DNA from 4 places in the Pseudomonas sp. S1(2024) genome. Region 1 is predicted to be linked to each of the others. Evidence: riboswitches for the same ligand, from Rfam matches in the RefSeq annotation. Region 1 holds a riboswitch; each other region holds the start of a gene.
The links. Region 1 has a riboswitch for cobalamin ahead of ACLCGK_RS16185 (CbtB domain-containing protein). Riboswitches for the same ligand answer to the same signal wherever they lie in the genome.
Positions count from the first base shown of each region.

Region 1 (5,769 bases):
GCGCTGACCGAGCGTGCCAGCAACTGGCGAGGTTCGCTGTTTGCCAGCAGCGCGCCGGAACCGGCCAGGCCGATGACCAGTAGGGCGCTTGCCAGCAGGCGCTTCATTGTCATCGAGCGCTCAATAGACGCTGTTGCGCTTGGCCAGGTCGACCATTTCAACCAGTGATTCGGTCTTGAGCTTTTCCATGATGCGGCCCCGGTAGGTGCTTATGGTCTTGGCGCTGAGGTTCATGCAGGTGCCGATATTCTTGTTGTTCTCGCCGCGCGCCAGGCGCCGCAGCACCTCCATTTCCCGGTTGGACAGGCTGGACAGGCGCACTGGCTCGCTTTCCAGCGAGTTGCTGTTGACCGACATCTGCGGGAAGGTCGAGTAGCCCTTGACCAGCGCTTTCAGGGCAAACAGCAACGCCTCGTGGTCTTCTTCCTTGGTGACAAAAGCGCCGATGCCAGCATCCAGGCAGCGCCGCACATACAGGTCGGTGGCCTGGCCGGTCAGCACCATGATCTTGGGCGCCGGCTCCAGGCATTGCAGGCGCTTTATCACTTCCATGCCATCCAGGCCGGGCAGGCCGATGTCGAGAATTACCACATCCGGTCGCAGGTCGCGGGCCACCTGCGCCACCTCGCTGCCATTGCCGACCTCGCCGACAACACGGAAGCGCTCGCGTTCGAGCAACATGCGCAAGGACAGCCGGACGATGGGGTGGTCGTCGACGATCAGCACGGTAGTCATGAAGAAAACTCCTGTCAGGATGTGGTCCGCTTCCTGGATCACTCAGGAATACGTCTGCAAGTGGGGTTATCGGAAGCGCTGCACGATACGACCATTCCCGAAATTTGGTAATGCCGAGTATAGAAGTGTTGAAAGTCCACGTGCTTGTTGTTGAAAAGTCCTACAAAAAGTGGGAAAGACATCACCCTGGCAAAGCGGCGATGCCTGTTTTTGTAGTCGTCATGCGCAGGCGGAGTGTGATTTGCTCACGCGCTGGGTTGAGGCGGGGTTGTTGGCCAGTGCCTGGCCGACCCGTGTCGGGCGTGCCACCAACTGGCCGGTGCAGTTCGGGCAGCGGCCCTGGAAACGGGTTTCGGCGCAGGTGCGGCAGAAGGTGCATTCGAAGGAGCAGATCAGCGCATCGGGGCTGTCACCCGGCAGGTCGGTATCGCAGCACTCGCAGTTTGGGCGTAGGTCCAGCATGGGCATGACTCCTGTTTGCAGGCGGGAAACCGGAGTCTGCTACGCCTGCGGCGAACCTGGCAATGCTCAGTCGCCAGGGCGATACAGGTGGGCGTGCCCGGCGCGATACAAGGCCGATTCGGCAAACGGTGTGTCGCCCAGCACATGGCCCACAAGGATCAGCGCCGTGCGCCGGAAATCCTTGGCCGCGACGCGTTCCACGATATCGCCGAGGGTACCGCGCACCCAGTCCTGGTCCGGCCAGGTGGCACGATGCACCACCGCCACCGGGCAGTGCGTGCCGTAGTGCGGCAGCAGTTCTTCGACGATACGCGACAGGTGCTTGACCCCCAGGTGAATCGCCAGGGTGCTGCCATGGCGCGCCAGGTCGCCCAGCTGCTCGCCGGGCGGCATCGGCGAGCTGTCACCATAGCGGGTGAGGATAACGGTCTGAGCTACCTGGGGCAGGGTCAGTTCGCAGCCGAGCAGGGCGGCGCTGGCCGCTGTAGCGGTGACCCCGGGGATGATCTGGTAATCGATGCCCAGCGTTTGCAGATGGCGGATCTGCTCGCCGATGGCGCCGTACAGGCTGGGGTCGCCACTGTGTACCCGAGCCACATCCTGGCCTTGCTCATGCGCACTGCGCATGGCGGCGATGATCTGCTCCAGGTGCAGTTCGGCACTGTTGATCACGGTCTCGGCCTGGTGGCCCTCGAGCACGGCGGCCGGCACCAGCGAGCCGGCATAGATGATCACCGGGCACTGGCGGATCAGCCGTTGGCCCTTGACCGTGATCAGTTCCGGGTCGCCGGGGCCGGCGCCGATGAAGTAGACCGTCATGGAAAGTCCTTGCAGGAAAGAGGGGAAGCGTTCAACAGGCCAGGGCGAGGGTAGCCGGGCCCAGTACCTTGCGCGTCAGCAGCAACCTGGCGGTGCCAACCCGCTGGCTGGCCAGGGCCAGTGCCGCACTCTCCGCCACGCCCCAGCAGCCACAGTGGGCATGGGCAGCGGCGGAACGGTGGCTGAGTCGGGGTTCGTAGGGTTGCAACTGCGCGGTATCGTACAACACCAAAGGCAGGCCGAGGCGTTCGGCCAGTTGCTGCAAGCCGGGCTCGTCGGCCTTCAGGCTGATGCTGGCGATGCCTTGCAGGTCGGCCAACGCCAGGCCCTGGGTGGCCAGGGCCTGGCGCAGCAAGATTTCCAGCGTATCCGCCGGGCAACCCCGACGACAGCCGAAGCCGGCGTAGAAGGCAGGCATCAGGCCTGGCTGGAGCGCCGGAACAGCCAGGCGCTGAGCAGGCCCAGGGCCAGCCAGAATGCGGCGTTGGTCAGCCAGGAGGCCACTTTGAACTGGGTTTCCAAGGCGGCGGGGGCCAGGCTCTCGTGCACCTCGGGTTGCGGCGCACCGATCACATGGGGAATGACCAGCAGCACAGCGCCCAGCGCCTTCAGCAACCAGTGGCGAGCGAACACCAGCAGGGCCAGGCCCAGCGCGGTGGCACTGGCGGTGCCGATCCACCAGGCCTGGCGTTGCCCCAGGTCGGCTGCGGCAGTACCTGGCAGTTCCGGCGGCAGGCCCAGGGTCGGGGCCAGGCAAAACACGGCGAAGCCGGCCAGGCCCCAGAGTGCGCCGGTGCCGGCTCGCTTGGGTTCACGCAGGCTGTACAGGGCGGTGAGAATCAGGGCGAAGCCGACCGCGACCACCAGGTTGCCGCCGGTGGTGGACAGCACTCGCTGCCAGCCGTCTTCAGGTGCCCAGGCCTCGGCGCTGTGTTCATGCGCTGCCACTTCGCCGGCATGCTCGTGCTCGGCGACGGGGGCCGAGGATTCGTAGGTTTCTGCCTCGAGAATCAGCGGGGCGACCCAAAAGCTCTGCAGCAAGGTCAGCAGCAAGGCCGCCAGCAACCCGCTGAAGCCCGCGGTGCGGGCAATGCGTGTGATCATCGGGCGTACTCAGTGGCAGGGGAATGCGGCGCTGTGGCGGGTGTCGTGGGCGGCGTTGTGCACGGCCTCGATATGCGAAAAGCCGGCGAAGTACACCAGGCACAGGCCCAGCAGGCTGGCGCCGATGGCGATGACGACACGCTGGCTGAGGGTGACGGGGGTGGTAATGCTGTGTTGCTTGGCGCTGGTGACGGGCATGACGCGTTCCTCTGCTTTTTGTGGGCAACGGGCAAGCGCGGCAGCCCCGAGCGTGGCAGCCCAGGGGAATGCAACAGCGCCCGCCCACCGCGGGGTGTTCATGAACGCCAGGCCGGTCTCCGGGCTTGCGAGGAGGAGCCAGGCTCCTGGAAAGCGTCACCTTCCCATGCCGGGGATCAGGCACAGTGGTACAGACGCTTCGCTCGCTTACCGTTGCGGGGGCAGCACCGGCCTTGTCCGGCCCTGCTGGAGGGCCTGTGACGCACCGGTTTCCCGTTTCACCCCCATCGGGGGCACCTGAACGCGAGGCATAAGGAGACCATGGGGCGGGGCTGGCGTCAATTGCCAGAATCGTTTGCGGGCGCTCCGGCTACCCTGTGGGAGGGAACGCGCGCCCGGTCAGCCTCGGGCAAACGCCGCCAGCTTGTCCCCGTCCAGTCGGTAGCGCACCCACTCATCCTGCGCTTCGGCCCCCAGCTTCTGATAGAAGCCGATAGCCGGCTCGTTCCAGTCCAGTACGCTCCATTCCAGCCGTCCGCAATTCTTCGCCACCGCCTCGCGGGCGATATGCCGCAGCAATTGCCGCCCGGCACCGTCGCCGCGCTGCTCGGGCGTTATGTACAGGTCTTCCAGGTAGATGCCGTTGCGGCCGAGCCAGGTCGAGTAGCTGTAGAAATACACGGCAAAGCCGATTGCCCGGCCATCGCGCTCGCACATCAGGCTATGCACGGTGCTGCCCTCGCCAAAAAGGCTGTGCTCGATATCGGCAACGCTCGCGATCACCTCGTGGCGGGCGCGTTCGTACTCTGCCAGCTCGGTGATGAAGGCAAGTATCTGCTCGGCGTCGGCGCGAACGGCAGGACGGATGGTGAGGCTCATGGGACGGCTTCCTTGATCTGATGGTAGCGGTACAGCGATGTGTATCTACACAATTTAGTGAAACTGTATCGGTCGCAGAAGAGGGCGACTCCGTTAGTGTGACAGCACCCATAAAAAAAGTGGATTGCCTGCCATGCTTGCCTCTGCCGACCTGCTGACCGCCTTCGTGCTGTTCGCCTTCGTGTCTTCCATCACTCCTGGCCCCAACAACACCATGCTGCTTGCCTCCGGGGTGAATTTCGGTGTGCGTCGCTCGATCCCGCACGCCCTGGGCATCAGTGTCGGTTTCATGGTGATGGTGCTGGCTGTCGGCCTGGGCCTGGGCGAGGTGTTCAAAGCCTGGCCGGCGCTGTATACGGTATTGCGTTACACCGGTGCCGCCTACCTGCTGTACCTGGCCTGGAAGATCGCCACCTCCGGGCCGGTCGGCACAGCTTCGTCCAGTGCCCGCAAACCGCTGGGCTTCTGGGGAGCGGCGGCATTCCAGTGGGTCAACCCCAAGGCCTGGGTGATGGCAGTCGGGGCAATCACCACCTACACGCCGGCGCAGGGCTATGTGACCAACGTCATTGTCATTGCCGCCTTGTTCGCCCTGGTCAACCTGCCGAGCGTCGGGGTGTGGGTGATGTTCGGCAGCGCCCTGCGCAACTTGTTGCAGAACCCGCGCTGGCTGATGCTGTTCAATGTCCTGATGGCCTTGTTGCTGGTGATTTCACTGTACCCGCTGCTGTTTGTAGAATCAGCGTTTTCCTGACCCCGCGAGTACAGTAAGCCGATGCAGTTGATCCCCTGGTCTCACGAATGCGCCGAAGGCTTCACCCTGCGGGGCTGGCGAACCCCGGCCAGTGGCAAGCCGTTACTGCATTTTCTGCACGGCAACGGCTTCTGCTGCCTGGCCTACCAGCCATTGCTGATGCGCCTGGGCGAACATTTCGACCTGTGGCTCAGCGATGTGCAGGGCCATGGTGACAGCGACCATGGCGGGGTGTTCCGTGGCTGGAACCGGACCGCTGCGCTGGCGGTGGAGGCTTTTGCAGCCGGGCGAGGCGAGTATGGTGACGTACCGCGCTTTGCCGTCGGGCACAGTTTCGGTGGCGTGCTCACCGGCCTGATCCTGGCCAGTGAACCGCAACTGTTCACGCGTGCCGTGCTGCTCGACCCGGTACTGTTCAGCCGGCGCATGCTGGGTGTGATGGGGATGGCAGCCCTGGTCGGCTTGCACCAGCGCCATGCCCTGGCGCGCAAGGCTGCCAGCCGTCGCAGCCACTGGCCCGACCGCGAGGCAGCCCTGGCTTCGCTGCATGGGCGGGGTATCTTCAAGGGGTGGGCCGATGCGGCGCTGCGGGCCTACGTGGAGCATGCCATTGGCGACTGTGGCGAAGCGGTGGTACTCAAGTGCCGGCCCAGCCGCGAAGTGGAAATATTCAGTTCGTTCCCCAAGCGCATGTGGGCGAGCCTGGCGGCAATCCGTACGCCCACGCGGGTGCTGTACGGCGAGCACACCTACCCCTTCGTACCGCATTCGGTGAATCGCCTGGTGGCGCTCAACCCTCAGGTCAGCGGCAGGCAGGT
Region 1 is NZ_JBKGFP010000060.1:80,935-86,703, forward strand. Features, by position in the region: partial or broken gene ACLCGK_RS16155 (transporter substrate-binding domain-containing protein) at 1-107, opposite strand, end outside; gene ACLCGK_RS16160 (response regulator transcription factor) at 121-735, opposite strand; gene ACLCGK_RS16165 (DUF1272 domain-containing protein) at 955-1,197, opposite strand; gene cobM (precorrin-4 C(11)-methyltransferase) at 1,264-2,016, opposite strand; gene ACLCGK_RS16175 (cobalamin biosynthesis protein) at 2,048-2,434, opposite strand; gene ACLCGK_RS16180 (CbtA family protein) at 2,434-3,120, opposite strand; gene ACLCGK_RS16185 (CbtB domain-containing protein) at 3,130-3,318, opposite strand; cobalamin riboswitch at 3,411-3,634, opposite strand; gene ACLCGK_RS16190 (GNAT family N-acetyltransferase) at 3,718-4,197, opposite strand; gene ACLCGK_RS16195 (LysE family translocator) at 4,331-4,951, shown strand; gene ACLCGK_RS16200 (alpha/beta fold hydrolase) at 4,973-5,769, shown strand, end outside.

Region 2 (5,769 bases), on a different contig from region 1:
ACCCTGGCGCAAGGCACTGGCCACTGGTAACACGTGTTCACCCAGGCTGCGCAGCCCGACGGCGCAGTACAGCGCCAGCACGTCGACCAGCCAGCCGATGTACGGCAGCCAGGACAGGATCAGTGCCACCAGGGTAAGCGGCACCACAGCCAGGAACCATGCGCTCACCCCGTGACTGCGCCAGCCGCGCCCACCGGCATTCAGGCGGCGCTCCAGGTTACTGGCCATGTTGCCGAAGGCTACCAGCGGATGGCGCCGCTGCGGTTCGCCCAGCAAGGCATCCAGGGCCACGCCGGCCACGGTCAGCAAGGCCACGCTCATTGGCGCTCTCCCCATTGGTTCTCAAAGAGCATTTCACTCAAGGGCCGTTCCTCGGCCCAGTTTTCCAGCACCAGCATTGGTGCCGGGTAGAACTCGGTCACCGGCCCCAGGCACAGCACCGCGACCGGCTTGGCCCCGGTCGGCATACCCAGCAGCGCCGCCAGCGCCTGCGGGTCGAACAGCGACACCCAACCCATGCCAAGGCCTTCGCCACGGGCTGCCAGCCAAAGGTTCTGGATGGCGCAGGCCAGCGAGGCCAGGTCCATTTCCGGCAGGGTGCGGCGGCCGAATATATGCGGCTCGCGGTCGTCCATCAGGGCGGCCACCAGCAGCTCGGCGCAGTCATTGATGCCTTCCACCTTCAGTTTCATGAAGGCGTCGGAGCGTTCGCCCAAGGCTTCGGCGGTACGCACCCGCTCTGCTTCCACCAACGCCTGGATGCGCGCACGCAAATCGCGCCGGGTGATGCGGATGAAACGCCAGGGCTGCATCAGCCCGACACTCGGCGCCTGGTGCGCGGCAGCCAACAGGCGGCCCAGCAGTTCGGGGGCTACCTCGCCACCGGCGAAATGGCGCATGTCACGGCGTTCGCCGATGGCCCGATAGATCGCGGCGCGCTCGGCGTCGCTGTAGGCGTGTTCGCTCATGGTCGCAACAGCGCCGCCGCCGCATCAGGGTTGGAGGGAAAATAGAAGTGCACGTAGGAAGCCGTCAGCCGACCCAGGCGGTACACCGCTTCGTTGCCGCGCCCGCCGTTGGGGCTCAGACCACGTGCGATCGGCTCCAGTACGGTACTGGTCAACGAATGGTGATAGGTGTGACCGCGAAGGGTGCCTTCCGGCAGTTCCACCGCCTGCAGGGCCAAGGCAGCCAGGCGCTTCTGCATGGTCGCTTCGCCCGGCAGCAGGCCGAGCAGCTCGGCACGCTCGCCGGCCACGTCGGTCAGGGCATCGAGCAGGTACAGCATGCCGCCGCACTCTGCCAGCAACGGTTTGCCCTGGGCGTGATGGGCACGGATCGCCTCGCTCATCGGCGCGTTGGCAGCCAGGGCGTGGTGGTGCAGTTCGGGATAACCGCCCGGCAGATACAGGCTGTCCACTGCTGGTAGTTCGCGGTCATGCAGCGGCGAGAAAAACTCCAGCTGCGCGCCCAGGTTGCGCAGCAGGTCGAGGTTGGCGCCATAGGTGAAGGCAAAGGCCTCGTCCCGCGCCACGCCAATGCGCACACCGGTCAACGAGGCGACACTGGCTTGCGGCTCGGGTTCGGCAAAGGTCACTGGCGGCGGCAAGGCGGCATCGCAACTGGCGCCAAGCGCTTCGGCAGCGGCATCCAGACGAGCGTCCAGGTCGTTCAGCTCGCTGGCCTGGACCAGCCCCAGGTGGCGGCTGGGTAGCTCTATACCGCGCTCGCGGGACAAGCCGCCATACCAGCGCAGGCCTTCGGTCAGGCTACCTTCCAGCAGTTGCGCGTGGCGCAGGCTGCCGACCCGGTTGGCCAACACACCGGCAAACGGCAGGTCCGCCTGGTAGCGTGCCAGGCCCAGGGCCAGGGCGCCAAAGGTCTGGGCCATGGCCGTGCCATCTATCACCGCCAGTACCGGCACGCCGAAGTGACGCGCCAGGTCGGCGCTGGACGGCGTGCCGTCGAACAGCCCCATCACCCCTTCGATCAGGATCAGGTCGGCCTCGCTGGCGGCTTCCCACAGTAGGCGGCGGCTTTCCTCGGCGCCGATCATCCACAGGTCGAGCTGGTACACCGGCGCGCCGCTGGCCCGCTCAAGGATCATTGGGTCGAGAAAGTCGGGGCCGCACTTGAACACCCGCACCTTGCGCCCAAGGTTGCGGTGCAGGCGGGCCAGGGCGGCGGTGACGGTGGTCTTGCCCTGACCAGAGGCCGGCGCCGCGATCAGCACGGCAGGGCACTGGCGCGGCTGGCTCACAGTTCCACGCCCTTCTGTGCACGGATACCGGCCTGGAACGCGTGCTTGAGCATGCCCATTTCGGTCACGGTGTCGGCCAGCTCGATCATCTCGGGTTTCGCGGCACGGCCAGTGACGATCACATGCTGCATCGGTGGGCGGGCCTGGATGTCGGACAGCACCTGGTCAAGGTCGAGGTAGCCGTGCTTGAGGGCGATGTTCAGTTCATCGAGCACCACGAACTGCACGGCAGGGTCTTGCAGCAACTGGCGCGAAACGGCCCAGGCGGCTTCGGCGGCGGCGATGTCGCGCTGGCGATCCTGGGTTTCCCAGGTAAAGCCCTCGCCCATCACGTGGTAGCGCACCTGCTCGGGGAAACGGCGGAAGAACAGCTCTTCGCCGGTGCTGTTGCGGCCTTTGATGAACTGCACCACACCGCATTGCATGCCATGGCCCAGTGCGCGCGCGAGCATACCGAAGGCCGAGCTGCTCTTGCCCTTGCCATTGCCGGTCAGTACCAGCAGCAGGCCGCATTCGTTGGGGGAATTGGCGATGCGTTCGTCGATGATCGCCTTCTTGCGCTGCATGCGCGCCAGGTGGCGTTCGTCGCGTTCGGTGGATTCGCTCATCAGGGTTCTCCGCTGGCTGGCGCCCGCGGCAACGCGCGGCGACAGATAAAAGGCGGGCAGACGGAGAACGCGCAGGGGCCGTGGCCGTAGGCAACGGTGCACCGCGCATCACCCTCCGTGATGCCGTTGGCAGTATCAGGCCGGTCTCCGGGCTTGTGAGCGGGCCTTGGCCCAGGCCTGCGCGCCTTCCCGGGTGCTGGCACCCAGTGGCCCTGCGCGGCCGCGACTCACCTACCGTTGCGGGGGCAGCGCCGGAATCGCGCCATGCGGGCACTTACCGGCTTCCCAGTTTCACCCTGCCCAGACGGGCTGGCAGGGCACCTGAAACACGCGCGAAGGTTAGAGGGTTGGACCGGGAGCGTCAATCGAAGCGGGCCGCTTTGCAGCCGAACAGGCTCCGCCTGGGTAATGGCCATTTCACCTTGTTGTGCCACACTGAATACAGTGATATCACATAGCCATCACTTTCAGCTGAACGCGATCACAACTACAACAGGAGAGCGCAGCATGCGAGGCCAGATCATCAACAACCCGCGCCTGGAGTTTCTTGCTCCGGTGCTGGAGCGCTGGGGCGACTGTATTGACCGCTTCAACCAGTTTGCTGGCGATGCCGAAGCACCTTACTGGCATGGCGCTGCCGCCAATACGGGGCTGCTTGCCGCAGCGGCCTGGCAAGCCGAACTGGCGGCGCTGCAGCAGTTTGCCGGCAAGAAGCAGCGCGACGAAGGTGAACACGAAGGGCGCTGCGACCTGTCGATCAGCAGTGCCGATGAAGCGCTGTACCTCAGTGTCAGTCAGCGCTGGCCAAGAATCGCTCGGCTGGACATGGCCGACGCCCTGCAGCAGACCACTGCCCTGGCGCGCCAGGTGGCCTACCCCAGCCAGTTGAAAGCTGGTGCACTGTTCATCAGCCCGTGGAAGGCTGGCCAGCATGCCAGCCCCGAGGAACTGCAGGACCTGGTCGACGATCTGCAGAAACATACCGCCTGTGCCATCGCCTGGTACTTCCCGTATGCCTATCGCAAGTTGCACAACGAACTGGGGCAGTATTTCCCGGGGGTGGCGTTGTTGCTCAAGCAGGCTTGAAGCAACTTCGGCTCGGGCCGGGACCGGAACTCGTTTCGCAAGCGCGACTTGGCCGTTGTGAGAGCGGGCGTGCCCGCGAAGAATCCAGCGCGGTGGCTGGCACCGGCTGCGCCGGTGTTCGCGGGCGCGCCCGCTCCCACAGAGCCCTATTTAAGTCTCCTGTCGTAGTGAAGCGAGCCACCGCAGGTGCCCCACGCCCAGCCTTCATGAGGAGCCAGTTCCGATTACTGGTATTACACGACTGCGGTTTCTGACGATTTTTGCTCTTGCTCTTGCTCTTGCTCTTGCTCTTGCTCTTGCTCTTGCTCTTGCTCTTGCTCTTGCTCTTGCTCTTGCTCTTGCTCTTGCTCTTGCTCTTGATCTTGATCTTGATCTTGATCTTGATCTTCGCGACTTCAGGAGGCCGAGCAGAGGTCTTGCGGAGGGAGGTGACGGGCATGGATGCCCGTCAAGCGCTGAGGCCCCATGGATGGGGCCTGCAGCGCGTCCTCCCGGGAGCAAGACCGGCGCGAGGGAACCCCGTAGCGTAGCGGAGGGGCCGGATGATGGGAGCGCAGCGTTTTTTGGTTACTTTTTGTCGCGTTTGACAAAAAGTGACTCGCCGTAAGGGCGAAAAGGTGAGTCAGCGTCGCCATCATAAATGGACTATGCGCGAGATCAAAACCAGTACTCTTCCGCTCTTCGCTCTTCGCTCTTCGCTCTTCGCTTTCAAGCGTGGGCATCAACAACAAGGTCAACATTCATTCTCGAAGGTGGCGCTTATTCACCTTTCCGCCCTTACGGCGGGTCACTTTTTGTCAAACGCGACAAAAAGTAACCAAAAAACGCTGGCTCCTATCATCCGGCCCCTACGCTGCGCTCCGGGGTCCCCTCGCTACGGGCCTGCTCCCGGGAGTACGCGCTGCAGGCCCCATCCATGGGGCCTCAGCGCTTGACGGGCATCCATGCCCGTCACCTCCCTCCGCAGTCCCTTCGCTCGGCCTCCTGAAGTCGCAATCGGCGGTGCCTGAACTACCGCGCGCTTAAAAAGCAAAAGCAAAAGCAACGGCAACGGCAACGGCAACGGCAACGGCAACGGCAACGGCAACGGCAACGGCAGTTGGATGGTTCCGGGAACCTGGCGAATGTCACCGACCTCTCAATTCATAGGCCCTGTTAGGAGGACGCCGCCCCATGAAACACCTGACGCCTTGGTTATTGGCCGCCAGCCTGACTGCCTGCGGCGAAACCGCCCTGCTGAATGTACTCGACGGTAGTGGCCCAACCCCCCAGCTGCCTGCTCCGGTCAAGACCACCCTCCCCACCGTGAATATCGCCCCGGCAGTGGGCTGGCCCAAGGACGCCAAGCCCGAGACAGCACCAGGCACTCAGGTGAAAGCGTTCGCCAGCGGGCTCGACCACCCTCGCTGGCTATACCTGCTGCCCAACGGCGACGTCCTGGTGGCCGAAACCAATGCCCCGCCCAAGCCCGAAGATGGCAAGGGCCTGCGCGGCTGGGTCATGAAGAAGGTGATGAAGCGGGCAGGCGCAGGCGTACCTAGCGCAAACCGCATTACCCTGCTACGTGATGCCGACCACGACGGCGTGGCTGAAATCCGTACAACCTTCATCGAAGAGCTCAACTCACCGTTCGGCATGGCGCTGGTCGGCAAGGACCTGTATATCGCCAACACCGACAGGTTGCTGCGCTTTCACTATGAGCCCGGTGCCATGCAAATTCGCAATGAAGGCCAGCCAGTGGTCGAGTTGCCAGGCGGGCCGCTCAACCACCATTGGACCAAGAACGTGATCGCCAGCCCTGATGGCAAGAAGCTT
Region 2 is NZ_JBKGFP010000125.1:10,127-15,895, reverse strand. Features, by position in the region: gene cbiB (adenosylcobinamide-phosphate synthase CbiB) at 1-321, opposite strand, end outside; gene bluB (5,6-dimethylbenzimidazole synthase) at 318-968, opposite strand; gene ACLCGK_RS30840 (cobyrinate a,c-diamide synthase) at 965-2,260, opposite strand; gene cobO (cob(I)yrinic acid a,c-diamide adenosyltransferase) at 2,257-2,868, opposite strand; cobalamin riboswitch at 2,989-3,208, opposite strand; gene ACLCGK_RS30830 (hypothetical protein) at 3,376-3,954, shown strand; gene ACLCGK_RS30825 (PQQ-dependent sugar dehydrogenase) at 5,128-5,769, shown strand, end outside.
Region 2: another riboswitch for cobalamin. It lies ahead of cobO (cob(I)yrinic acid a,c-diamide adenosyltransferase); the one in region 1 lies ahead of ACLCGK_RS16185 (CbtB domain-containing protein).

Region 3 (5,769 bases), on a different contig from region 1:
CGTGGCTCGCTCCACCAGGCCGAACCATCCTCGTAACGCAGCAGCACCGGGTTGCCCGCCGCCACCTGGGTCAACAGCGCGTCCAGCTGCTTGTCCAGCGGATACACCACCATGCCGTAGTCGCGCGCCACCCGGGGGATGCCGGTGTCCAGGGCCTCGGCGCCCTGCGGCAGGTTCAGCGGCTTGTCCAGCAGCCCCGGCGTGATCGGAGCCCCCTGTTGCGACAGCACCGCCGCCAATGCCATGGCCCCGCTGTGGTTGGCGTTGCCACGGTAGAACGGCACGCTGCTGATCTCGACCCGCTGCGGCAGGCCCTTGAGGTTGCCGGAGGGTGCGCTGGCGCAACCGGCCAGGCTGGCTGCAACCAGGCAGGCAGCCAGCAGCCGACGAGGGATGGTCTTGAAGGAAGGTTGCTGCATGGACACTCGCTTGCTCCAACGCCGGGCAGGCAGCGCCCGGCTCTGGCCACCGATCATAGGTCGGACAGCGGCGCGGGTATAGTCCGACACCGCTTAGGAGCAAATCGGACCAAGCAATAGACCTTTGGTCAATGGAACGTCACAGGCGAAAGACTAGACTAAAGCAGTGTCTGGAAGGCCAGCGTCGGCGACCGAGCGCGGCCCGTAGAGATGGAGGCACAGATGAGCCTGACCATGGCAATCCTCATGCTGGTTGGCATGTGGCTGAGCGTTGCAGCCGCCATGCTATGGGGTGTACTGCGTATCGTGCGGCGTCATTCCCACCACCACCTGCCACCGCAGGCCCCCGCCAAGCCACAGCCTGTGCGCCGGTCGCGGCGGCATGCCGGGGTGCACTGACTAAAGATTTTCCCTACCCCCATTCGCGGGCTTGCCCGCTCCCACTGGGGCCGCGTAGCTATCTGGCTGACGCGGCACCTATGGGAGCGGGCAAGCCCGCGAACGGGGCGCGAGCGCCCCGCATTTTTTTACATCAACCTTCAGCCGCCTCACGCTTCAACCGTGCCCGACGGGCCAGGATGTTGAGGATCTCGATTGCCGTCGAGAAGGCCATGGCCGCGTACACATAACCCTTCGGTACATGGGCGCCGAAACCTTCGGCGATCAGCGTCATGCCGATCATGATCAGGAAGCCCAGGGCCAGCATCACCACGGTCGGGTTGTCGTTGATGAAGTTGGCCAACGGGTCGGCGGCCACCATCATGACGATCACGGCAGTGATAACGGCAATGATCATGATAGGCAGGTGCTCGGTCATGCCCACGGCAGTGATGATGCTGTCGACCGAGAAGACGATGTCCAGCAACAGGATCTGGAAGATCGCCGCGGCAAAGCCCAGGGTAACCGTCGACGACACCTTGGCTTCTTCCTTGGCCCCGTGCGGGTCGACGTTCTCGTGGATTTCCTTGGTCGCCTTCCACAGCAGGAACAGGCCACCGGCAATCAGGATCACGTCCTTCCAGGAGAAGGCATTGCCGAATACTTCAAACACCGGGTCCGTCAGCTGGACGATCCAGGCCACCGTGCTGAGCAAGGCCAGGCGCATGACCAGGGCCATGCTGATACCGATACGGCGCGCCTTGGAGCGGTACTCCACCGGCAGCTTGTTGGTCAGGATGGAGATGAAGATCAGGTTGTCGATGCCCAGCACGACTTCCATGGCCACCAGCGTAGCCAGGGCAACCCAGGCGGTAGGGCTAGCGACGAGTTCCAGCAAGTATTCCATTGTTCAAATCCTGCAGCAGCGGTTGGGGGTCAGATTTCCTGGGTGTCTTCTTTGTTGTCGGCGTCCTTGGGCTTTTGCCCTTCGCTGCCGATGGCCTCGCTCAACGCCTGCTGTGCGGCCTTGTTGGTGTCGTCGATGGCCTGCTTGGCCGACTGCGCGGCCTGGTCGAGCATCTGCTGGGCGGATTTCTCGGCCTGCTCGCAACCGGCCAGGGTGAACAGGGCCAAGGCCAGCACCAGCGGCGTGCCGATGGATTTTAGTTGCAGCATGGGTTCCTCGCTTTTCATGTTCCGGCGGCGCACACGGCGCCTGATGGAGTCGCATTCTAAAGAGCGCAACACATCCGGAAAATTCGTATTTTCAGCGGTTATACTTCGGTTTTTACGAATCCGGAACGATACCGATGCTCAACTATCGGCAGTTGCACTACTTCTGGGCCGTGGCCAAGACCGGCAGCATCGCCCGCGCCAGCGAACAGTTGAACCTGACCCCGCAAACCATCAGCGGTCAGATCAGCCTGTTCGAGCAGACCTATGGCCTGGAGCTGTTCCAGCGCGTGGGGCGCCAGCTGGAACTGACCGAAACCGGGCGCCAGACGCTGATCTATGCCGAGCAGATGTTCCAGCTGGGAAGCGAGCTGGAGGCCATGCTGCGGGCCGGCCCGCAGGAGCAGATCCTGTTCCGCGTGGGCGTGGCGGACGTGGTACCCAAGTCCATCGTCTACCGCCTGCTGGCACCGACCATGGAGCTGGACGACGTGCTGCGTATCAACTGCCGCGAAGACAAGCTCGAACGGCTGCTGGCCGACCTGGCGATCCAGCGCCTGGACCTGGTGATTTCCGACAGCCCCATGCCCAGCCACCTGGACATCAAGGGTTATAGCCAGAAATTGGGCGAGTGTGGGTTGAGCTTCTTCGCCACCCCGGCGCTGGCACACCGCCTGGAAGGCCCCTTCCCCGCCTGCCTGCAGGATGCGCCATTGCTTATCCCCGGGCAGGAGACCGTGGTACGCAGCCGCCTGCTGCGCTGGCTGGGTGAGCAGCAGGTGCAGCCACGCATCGTGGGCGAGTTCGATGACAGTGCCTTGATGCAGGCATTCGGGCAGTCGGGCAGCGGCATCTTCGTCGCGCCCAGCGTGATCGCCGAGGAGGTGTGCCGCCAATATGGCGTGGAGCTGATCGGGCAGACCGAGGCGGTGCATGAGTCGTTCTATGCCATTTCGGTGGAGCGCAAGGTCAAGCACCCGGGAATCGTGGCGATTACCGAGGGGGCACGACGAGAGTTGTTTCACTGGTAACAGGCAGAATTGACGCCCCCGCGTTTCAATGGTCATATGCCCGCCAGTTTCAGGTGCCCTGCGCCGCCGCGCGCAGGGTGAAACGGGAAGCCGGTGCGTCGTGTTGCCCACGACAAGTCCGGCGCTGCCCCCGCAACGGTAAGCGAGCGAACCCTTCGAGATACCACTGTGCACTTGCATGGGAAGGTGAAGGTTTCATGCCCCTCGCAAGCCCGGAGACCGGCCTGGAGCTTCACTTGGCAACCCGCGGTGGGCGGGCGCAGGCCGGTATCCGTGCGTGCGCCTGCGTGCACGGTGCGCCTTTGCGTGTTTTCCACCGGGATCCATTCATTCCTGCAGTAGTGGAACGACATGTCCCGTATTTTCAAGCTTCACCCCCTGGCGGCCTGCCTGGCCGTTTCCCTGCCGGCCCTGGCCGATGACCTCGAGCGACAACCACTGGCCCTGCCTTCCACGGCCATCACCGGCACGCTCGACAGCCACGCCATCGACCTGGCCACACCGACCCAGGCTGGTTCGCGCCTGGGCCTCAGCGCCCTGGAGACACCGGCCAGCACCAGCAGCATCAGCGCCGAGCAGATCCAGCAGCGCAACAACCTCACCGTGCAGGACGCGGTGACCCGCTCACCGGGCATCAGCTACATCGGCTCCCCGGGCGACGGCGGCACGGGGCTGTCCGCCCGCGGCTTTACCGGGCACGGCTCGGTGATGACTTTGTTCGACGGCGCACGCCTGTACACCGGTGCCGGCACCCAGACGTTCCCGGTCGACCCGTGGATGGTCGAGCGCATCGATGTCATTCGCGGCCCGGCTTCGGTGCTGTATGGCGAAGGCGCCACCGGGGCGGTGGTCAACGTGATCCCGAAAAAGCCGTTTGCCGGCGAGGTACGCAACCACCTGCGCCTGGGCTATGGTTCGTGGGACCGCCAGCAGCTCGGCCTGGACAGCGGCGGCAGCCTCGGTGAGCGCCTGAGCTACCGCCTGGCCCTGAACCAGCAAACCGGTAACGGTTGGGTCGACCGCACCCCGTCACGCAGCCTGGCGCTGAGCGCCGCGCTGCGCTTCGATGCCAGCGACGACCTCAGCTTCACCCTCGCCCACGACCGTGGCGATGCGCAGCCTGCCAACTACTACGGCACCCCGCTGATCGACGGCCACTACCGCAGCAGCCTGCGCAAGAAGAACTACAACGTGCAGGACGACGTGCAGCATTACGTCGATGAATGGACACGCCTGAATACCGACTGGACGTTGAACGATCACCTCAGCGCCAGCAACCAGCTGTACTACATCAAGAGCCGCCGTCACTGGCGCAATGCCGAGGAGTACAGCTGGGATGCAGGGCGCCAGCAGCTGCTGCGCGGCAGCTATCTGCAGATCAAGCACAACCAGGAACAGTTCGGCGACCGACAGGCCTTCACCCTCGACCACAGGCTGTTTGGCCTGGCCAGCAAGACCGTGGTCGGCGCCGAGTACAACAAGGTCCGCTTCAACGTTGACAGCAACGCGCCCTACAACGATGTGGGCGGTGACTACGTCAACCCTTGGCAGCCACAACCGGGTTGGTTCCACAGCGCCTCGCCGCTGCGCCCGCAAACGCTGTCCACCACCCACACCTTTGCCCTGTTTGCCGAAAACCGCCTGCAGTTGAGCGATCGCCTGTCGCTGGTCACCGGCGTGCGCCGCGACCAGAACCACATCGACCAGGAAAAACTGACCACCGACAGCCGCAGCGACCGCAGCCTGCAAGGCGGCAACTGGCGTGCCGGGCTGGTGCTCGCGGTCAGCGACGACCTGTCGCTGTATGGCCAGTACTCCACCAGCGAGGATGGGGTCGACAACCTCATCAGCCTCAGCGCCAACCAGATGCACTACGACCTGACCGAGGCCAGGCAGACCGAAGTGGGCCTGAAGCAGCGCTTCTGGGAAGGGCGTGGCGAATGGACATTGGCGGCCTACCACATCGTCAAGAAGAAGCTGCTGGTGGATGACCCGGTCACCCACGAGAAGCAGCAGGCTGGCCAGCAGACGTCCGACGGCCTGGAGGCAACCCTGGAACTGGCGCTGGCGCACCAGTGGCAGGTGTCGGCCAACGCGGCGATCGTGCGCGCCAGGTATGACGACTTCGACGAAATGGTCGGCGGCATGGCGCAGGATCGTGCGGGCAATCGCCCGGCCAATGTCCCGCGGCGTACCGCCAACCTGTGGCTGAGCAAAGGCTTCGGCCAGCAGCTGAAGGCCGGCATTGGCGCGCGTTATGTGGACGAGCGCTACGCCAATACCGCCAACACCCAGAGCGCCCCCGGCTACACCGTGGTGGATGCCGACATCGGCTGGCAGGTGTTGCCGGATGTGCGGCTGGGGTTGCAGTTGAACAACCTGTTCGACCGTGAGTATGTGCAGTCGGCGTTCAGTGGCCAGCAGTGGCTGATGGGGATGCCACGGTCGTACTTTGCGACGGTGGATTACAGCTTCTGACCTGCACTGCCTGCACCGGCCTCTTCGCGGGCTTGCCCGCTTGTATGGTTAGACTTGAAGGGGTGGTGGGACTAAATGCCCGAATCTGACTGTTCACAGCAGTACAGACCGTGGGAGACATCGCCCCACCCCTTCCACCAAAGCGCCGATAAAGAATGCATCGTTTGCAAGCGACGATAGAAGCAAGCCAGCGCCTCTTGGTGAAACCCCTTCAAGCCGAAAAACCATAACGTGAGGAGCCGCCCATGGCAATGCAGGTAGGTAAGTTGATCGTGGGTGCGGATGTCGCG
Region 3 is NZ_JBKGFP010000107.1:47,568-53,336, forward strand. Features, by position in the region: gene ACLCGK_RS28780 (peptidase C39 family protein) at 1-476, opposite strand, end outside; gene ACLCGK_RS28785 (hypothetical protein) at 642-818, shown strand; gene ACLCGK_RS28790 (TerC family protein) at 952-1,704, opposite strand; gene ACLCGK_RS28795 (hypothetical protein) at 1,734-1,973, opposite strand; gene nhaR (transcriptional activator NhaR) at 2,108-3,001, shown strand; cobalamin riboswitch at 3,036-3,244, shown strand; gene ACLCGK_RS28805 (TonB-dependent receptor) at 3,353-5,479, shown strand; gene ACLCGK_RS28810 (IS110 family transposase) at 5,725-5,769, shown strand, end outside.
Region 3: another riboswitch for cobalamin. It lies ahead of ACLCGK_RS28805 (TonB-dependent receptor); the one in region 1 lies ahead of ACLCGK_RS16185 (CbtB domain-containing protein).

Region 4 (5,769 bases), on a different contig from region 1:
CGGTAGGCCTTGAGGCCCTCGAAGCACTGCTGGCCGTAGTGCAGGGCAGTGGAGCCTTCACTGATGTGCAGTACGTTGTCTTCGGTCAGGGTGCCCTTGTCCCACACGCCATTGCGCCATACGGACAGGTAGCGTTTGTCGGTCTTGATGTAGTCGAAACCCAGCTTGTCCCAATTAATGCTTTCGTTGCTCATGACACCCTCATTGTCTTGCAAGTGCCCGATTGCTCGGGCTGCTGTTATATGCGCACCACGCCACCATAATACATCCGTGGCAGATCGGGAACGGCCAGTCACGAATTGATAGCCTGCAATGCATTTATTGCGGCTTCTACAGGTGCAGGTACTCGTCCAGCGCCAGCCGGTCGAGCAGTACCTGGTCGTGGGACACCACCACCAGCGCCCCGCGAAACTGCCCGATCATGTGTTCCAGTGCGGCCAGCGACGGCAGGTCCAGGTGGTTGCCGGGTTCGTCCAGCAGCAACAGGTCGAGCGGCCGTTCGCGGTACAGCACGGCGGCCAGTGCTGCCTTCATCCGTTCACCGCCGCTGAGCAGGCCGCTGGGCAGTTCGATGCGGGCCGCATCCAGGCCAAGTTGCGCCAGGCGGCTGCGCAAGTCGCCCTGGGCCAATGTCGGGTTTGCCTGGTGCAGGTGGTCGAGCACGCTGGTATGGCCTGGTAGTGCGCTGCAGTGCTGGTCAAGCAGGGCGGTTTCACCACTGAGGCGCAGGCTGTCGGGCGGTGCTGGCAACTCGCCGTTCATCAGCTTGAGCAGGGTGGACTTGCCACTGCCATTGGCGCCGACCAGGCCCACCCGCTGGCCCAGGCACAAGCGCAGGTTCAATGGTTTGCGCGTGCCGCGGGGTAGGTGCAGCGCCTGCAAGGCCAGCACTTCGCGGCCCGGATGACGCTGCGGCGTGGGTGCATGCAGGGTAATGGCGCAGTCCTGCTCGACTTCGTGAGCGGCGTCACGCACTTTGCCCTGCAGCGTCTGCCGGGCGTCGCGATGGTCGCGGCACTGCTTGCCCGCAGTGGCCTGGCTGCGTTCCTGCTGGCGGTCGACCAGGATCTTGGCCTGGTTGGCGTGCCTGGCGTTGCGCCCGGCGCGGGCTTGATGACGTTCCAGGTCTTCGCGCTGGCGCTGCAGTTCGCGCGCCTGGCGTTGCTGCTCCTGTTTCAGCCGGGCAAGTTGCTGTTGGGCCAGCGCCGTCTGGCTGGCTTTCTGGGCCGAATAGAAGCTGTAGTTGCCGCCATAGGCCTGCAAGCCCAGGCTGGACAATTCGACGATGCGCGTCATGTGCGCGAGCAGGCTGCGATCATGGCTGATCACCAGCAAGCCCCGGTCCCAGGCTTCGATCATGCTCAGCAGTTGGGCGCGGGCGTTGCTGTCCAGGTGATTGCTCGGTTCGTCGAGGATCAGGTAGTCCGCTTCGCTGAGCCAGGCGCCGACCAGCGCCACGCGCATGGCCTGGCCACCGCTCAGGCTGTGGGCGGGCTGGTGCCAGTCGAGCTGGCCCAGGCCGTGGCGTTGCAGGTGCCCCTGCAATTGCTCGCGGATATCCCAGCGTTCGCCGACGGTGTCGAAGTCACTGGGTGCGACGCTGCCTTGCTCGATGCGCTCCAGCGCAGCGAGCACCGCGCCCACCTGGGCCAGGTCGGCGACCGTGGCGCTGTGCTCGATCACCTGCTGGTCCAGAAGATGGATGCGCCCAAGGCGCCGACACTGGCCGCTGCTTGGTTCGCGCTGGCCGGCAAGTACCTGCCCGAGCAGGCTCTTGCCCACACCGTTGCGCCCGACCAGGCCGGTGCGGCGTTGGTCGAAGGTTTCGCTGAGGTCGGTAAATAACAGCCTGCCGTCAGGCAAGGCCAAGGAGACGCTGTCCAGCGTCAGGATCGACGTGTTCGTCATGCACAACTCCACCAATGCCGCGACATCTCCGGAGCGAGCCGGAGGCTGAAGACTGGCCGTCGAAGGGACGGCGGCATCAATGGCGCATTGGACGAACACCTCGTGACAGGGGAATGCGTAGCCTAACGGATAGAGGCATCGTTGTCGCGGGAAAACAGATTCCGCGAGTGCGCCGCGTGCGCTGTAGGAGCGGCCTTGTGTCGCGATAGGGCTGCGAAGCAGCCCCAGCAATTTGTGCCACTATGCTGAAACCCTGGGGCTGCTTCGCAGCCCTATCGCGACACAAGGCCGCTCCTACAAGAGCCAGGGCCGCGCATGCCCCTGGTTCAGCGCCCCATCAAGCGCCTGGTCCAGTCGCCCCCGTGGCTCTGCTGGCAGGCCTCTTCACTGTCAAACCGCACATGCCAGGCCGGATGATCCAGCTGAATGCCGGCCTGCTCCAGCGCAAGGCCTGTCAGTGCCAGCATGCGCACCTTCGCGTCGCCCGCCACGGCGGCGGCCTTGTCGGCCTCTCGCTCGAACACCCAGGTAATACGCAGGCTGGCCGGAAAATTCTCGGGCGCGAGACGATGGGTAAGCCAGCTGAAACCGACGATCTCCGCCTTGGCGGTTTCGCAGGCTTCGGTCAGGCAAACCACCAGTTCACGCTCCAGGCGTGCCATATCGCGCTTGTTCAGGGGTTTCACCGGTGGGCCTCGCTGCTCAAAGCCACCACTGTAACGCAGTTGCGCCACTTGCTGTCGGCCAGCCCGACAGCAATGGTTGACCACCCGCCAGCCACTGCGTAGCCTTGCCACTTCGAGGTTCTTCGGCCAGGCCGAAGCTAAGACGGGAACGCGGTACAAGCCGCGGCTGCCCCCGCAACTGTAAGCACCGACAACGGATCGACACAGCCACTGCGCCCGCGCGCGGGAAGGCGTCATCCCGCCAGCCCGCTGCACCAGCGGGTACATGGAACGGTGCGAGCCAGGAGACCTGCCTCGTCACGTTTTCGACTTTCAACCGGGCGGGGTGATCCGGTGGCGAACAAGCCCGGCCGGCCTGGCCTGCGGCTGTCGTCCTGCATGCCCGCGCCAATCTGCCAAGGGCAATGCGACATGAAAACACTGGCCAAGCTCCCCGTCACCATCGTCACCGGCTTCCTCGGCTCGGGCAAGACTACCTTGCTGCGCCACATGCTCGACAACGCCCAGGGCCGCCGCATTGCGGTGATCGTCAACGAGTTCGGCGAACTGGGCATCGACGGCGAAATCCTCAAGCAGTGCAGCATCGGTTGCACCGAAGAAGAAGCCACCGGCCGCGTCTACGAGCTGGCCAACGGCTGCCTGTGCTGCACCGTGCAGGAAGAGTTCTTCCCGGTGATGCGCGAGCTGGTGGCACGCCGTGGCGACCTGGACCATATCCTCATCGAAACCAGCGGCCTGGCCCTGCCCAAACCGCTGGTGCAAGCCTTCCAGTGGCCAGAAATCCGCAATGCCTGCACCGTCGACGCGGTGATCACGGTGGTCGATAGCCCTGCGGTGGCCGCCGGCACCTTCGCCGCCTACCCGGACCAGGTCGATGCCCAGCGCAAGCTCGACCCCAACCTGGACCACGAGTCGCCGCTGCACGAACTGTTCGCCGACCAGCTGGCCAGCGCCGACCTGGTGGTGCTGAACAAGGCCGACCTGATCGACGCCGAAGGCCTGGCCAAGGTCCGCGCCGAGGTGGCTGAAGAACTGCCGCCGGCGGTCAAGGTGATCGAGGCCAGCAGCGGCAAGCTGCCGCTGGAGGTGCTGCTGGGCGTGGGCGCCGAGTCCGAGGCGCACATCGATGGCCGCCGTACCCACCACGATTCGCATCATGACGGCGATGACCATGACGATCATGACCACGACGCCTTCGACTCCATCTCCATCGACCTGCCCGAAGCCGACGAAAGCCTGCTGCTCGATGCCCTGACCCAGCTGGTGGTGGAATTCGGCATCCTGCGCGCCAAAGGCTTCGCTGCCATCCCGGGCAAGCCGATGCGCCTGCTGGTGCAAGGCGTGGGTACCCGTTTCGACAAGCACTTCGACCGCGCCTGGCGCGCCGACGAGCCGCGCATCACACGCCTGGTGCTGATTGGCCAGGACCTTGACGCCGCCCAGCTGGAAGCGCGCCTGCGCCAGGCACTGGGCGCCTGACGCATGCACCTGCTGCGGACCCAGCCCGGCGGCTTCGTGCCGGATGACAGCATTGCCGACCTCGGCCAGACGCCCGCCGAGCTGGTGATTCTCTGCAGCGGCGATTCGCACCTGGCATTGCTCGCCGATACCGCCGAGCAATTGCCCGAGGATTACCCCAGCCTGCGCCTGGCCAACCCGATGCAGGTACAGAACCATGCCTCGGTCGACCTGTACGTCGACCAGGTGCTGCGCCATGCCAAAGTCATCCTGGTGTCGCTGCACGGCGGCGTCGGCTACTGGCGCTATGGCGTCGAGCAGTTGGTCGAGTTGGCCGGCCGTGGCGTGCAGCTGATCCTGGTGCCGGGTGACGACCGCCCCGACCCGGAGCTGACCAGCCTGGGCAGTGTCAGCGGCGAGCAGGCCGAACGCCTTTGGCACTACTTGCGCCAGGGCGGCAAGGCCAACGCCATCAACCTGTTCAACTGCCTGGCCAGCCAGTGGCTGGGCCGCGACTATGCCTGGGACGAGCCGCAGCCGCTGCCGCGCACTGCCGTGTATCACCCGGCCAAGGGCAGCGCCACGCTGGAGGATTGGTACCCGCAGTGGCACCCCGAGCAGCCGGTGGCGCCACTGTTGTTCTACCGCTCGCACCTGCAGGCGGCCAATACCGCGTTCATCGATGTGTTCTGCCAGCGCCTGCAGGCCGCCGGGCTCAACCCGTTGCCGATCGCCGTGGCCAGCCTCAAGGAAAGCGCCTGCCTGGAGCAGGTCGAAGCCTGGCTGGACGAGGTGGGTGCCGAAGTGCTGGTCAACACCACCGGCTTTGCCCTGTCCAGCCCGGAGCGCCCCAACCTGCGCCCGTTCCGTCGCGACATCCCGGTGCTGCAGGCCATCTGCGCGCAAGACAACCAGCCCGGCTGGGAAGCCAGCGAGCAGGGCCTGGGGGCGCGTGACCTGGCCATGCACATTGCCCTGCCCGAACTGGACGGGCGCATCATCACCCGCCCGGTCAGTTTCAAGGACATGGCCTGGCGCAGCGAACGCAGCCAGTCCGACGTGGTCTGCTACCGCGCCCACCCCGAGCGCATGGACTTTGTCGCCGAACTGGCCCGCCGTTGGGTCGAACTGGCGCGCCTGCCGAATGCGCAAAAGCGCGTGGCCCTGGTGCTGGCCAACTACCCGACCCGGGATGGCCGCATTGGCAACGGCGTTGGCCTGGACACGCCAGCGGCCGCGCTGAACATACTCAAGGCCCTGCAGGCCGAAGGCTATCCGCTGGCCGACTTGCCGGGCAGCGGCACGCAGCTGATCCATCAGTTGCTCGGTGGCGTGACCAACGACCTCGACCAGCTGGACCTGCGCCCGTGCGCGCAGAGCCTGAGCCTGGCCGACTACAAGGCCGCCTTCGAGCGCCTGCCAGAGGCAAACCGCCAGGCCGTGCTGGAACGCTGGGGGCCGCCGCAGCAGGACCCGATGTACCGCAGTGGCCGGCTGATGGTGGCCGGCCTGCGCTTTGGCTTGACCTTTGTCGGCATCCAGCCGGCGCGCGGTTACCAGGTGGACCCCAGCGCGGTGTACCACGACCCGGACCTGGTGCCACCGCACGGCTACCTGGCATTTCACTTCTGGTTGCGCCATGCCTTTGCCGCCGACGCGGTGATCCATGTCGGCAAGCACGGCAACCTCGAATGGCTGCCCGGCAAGGGCGTCGGGT
Region 4 is NZ_JBKGFP010000088.1:21,398-27,166, reverse strand. Features, by position in the region: gene ACLCGK_RS24380 (branched-chain amino acid aminotransferase) at 1-194, opposite strand, end outside; gene ACLCGK_RS24375 (ATP-binding cassette domain-containing protein) at 331-1,908, opposite strand; gene ACLCGK_RS24370 (hypothetical protein) at 2,235-2,594, opposite strand; cobalamin riboswitch at 2,693-2,906, shown strand; gene cobW (cobalamin biosynthesis protein CobW) at 3,006-4,073, shown strand; gene cobN (cobaltochelatase subunit CobN) at 4,077-5,769, shown strand, end outside.
Region 4: another riboswitch for cobalamin. It lies ahead of cobW (cobalamin biosynthesis protein CobW); the one in region 1 lies ahead of ACLCGK_RS16185 (CbtB domain-containing protein).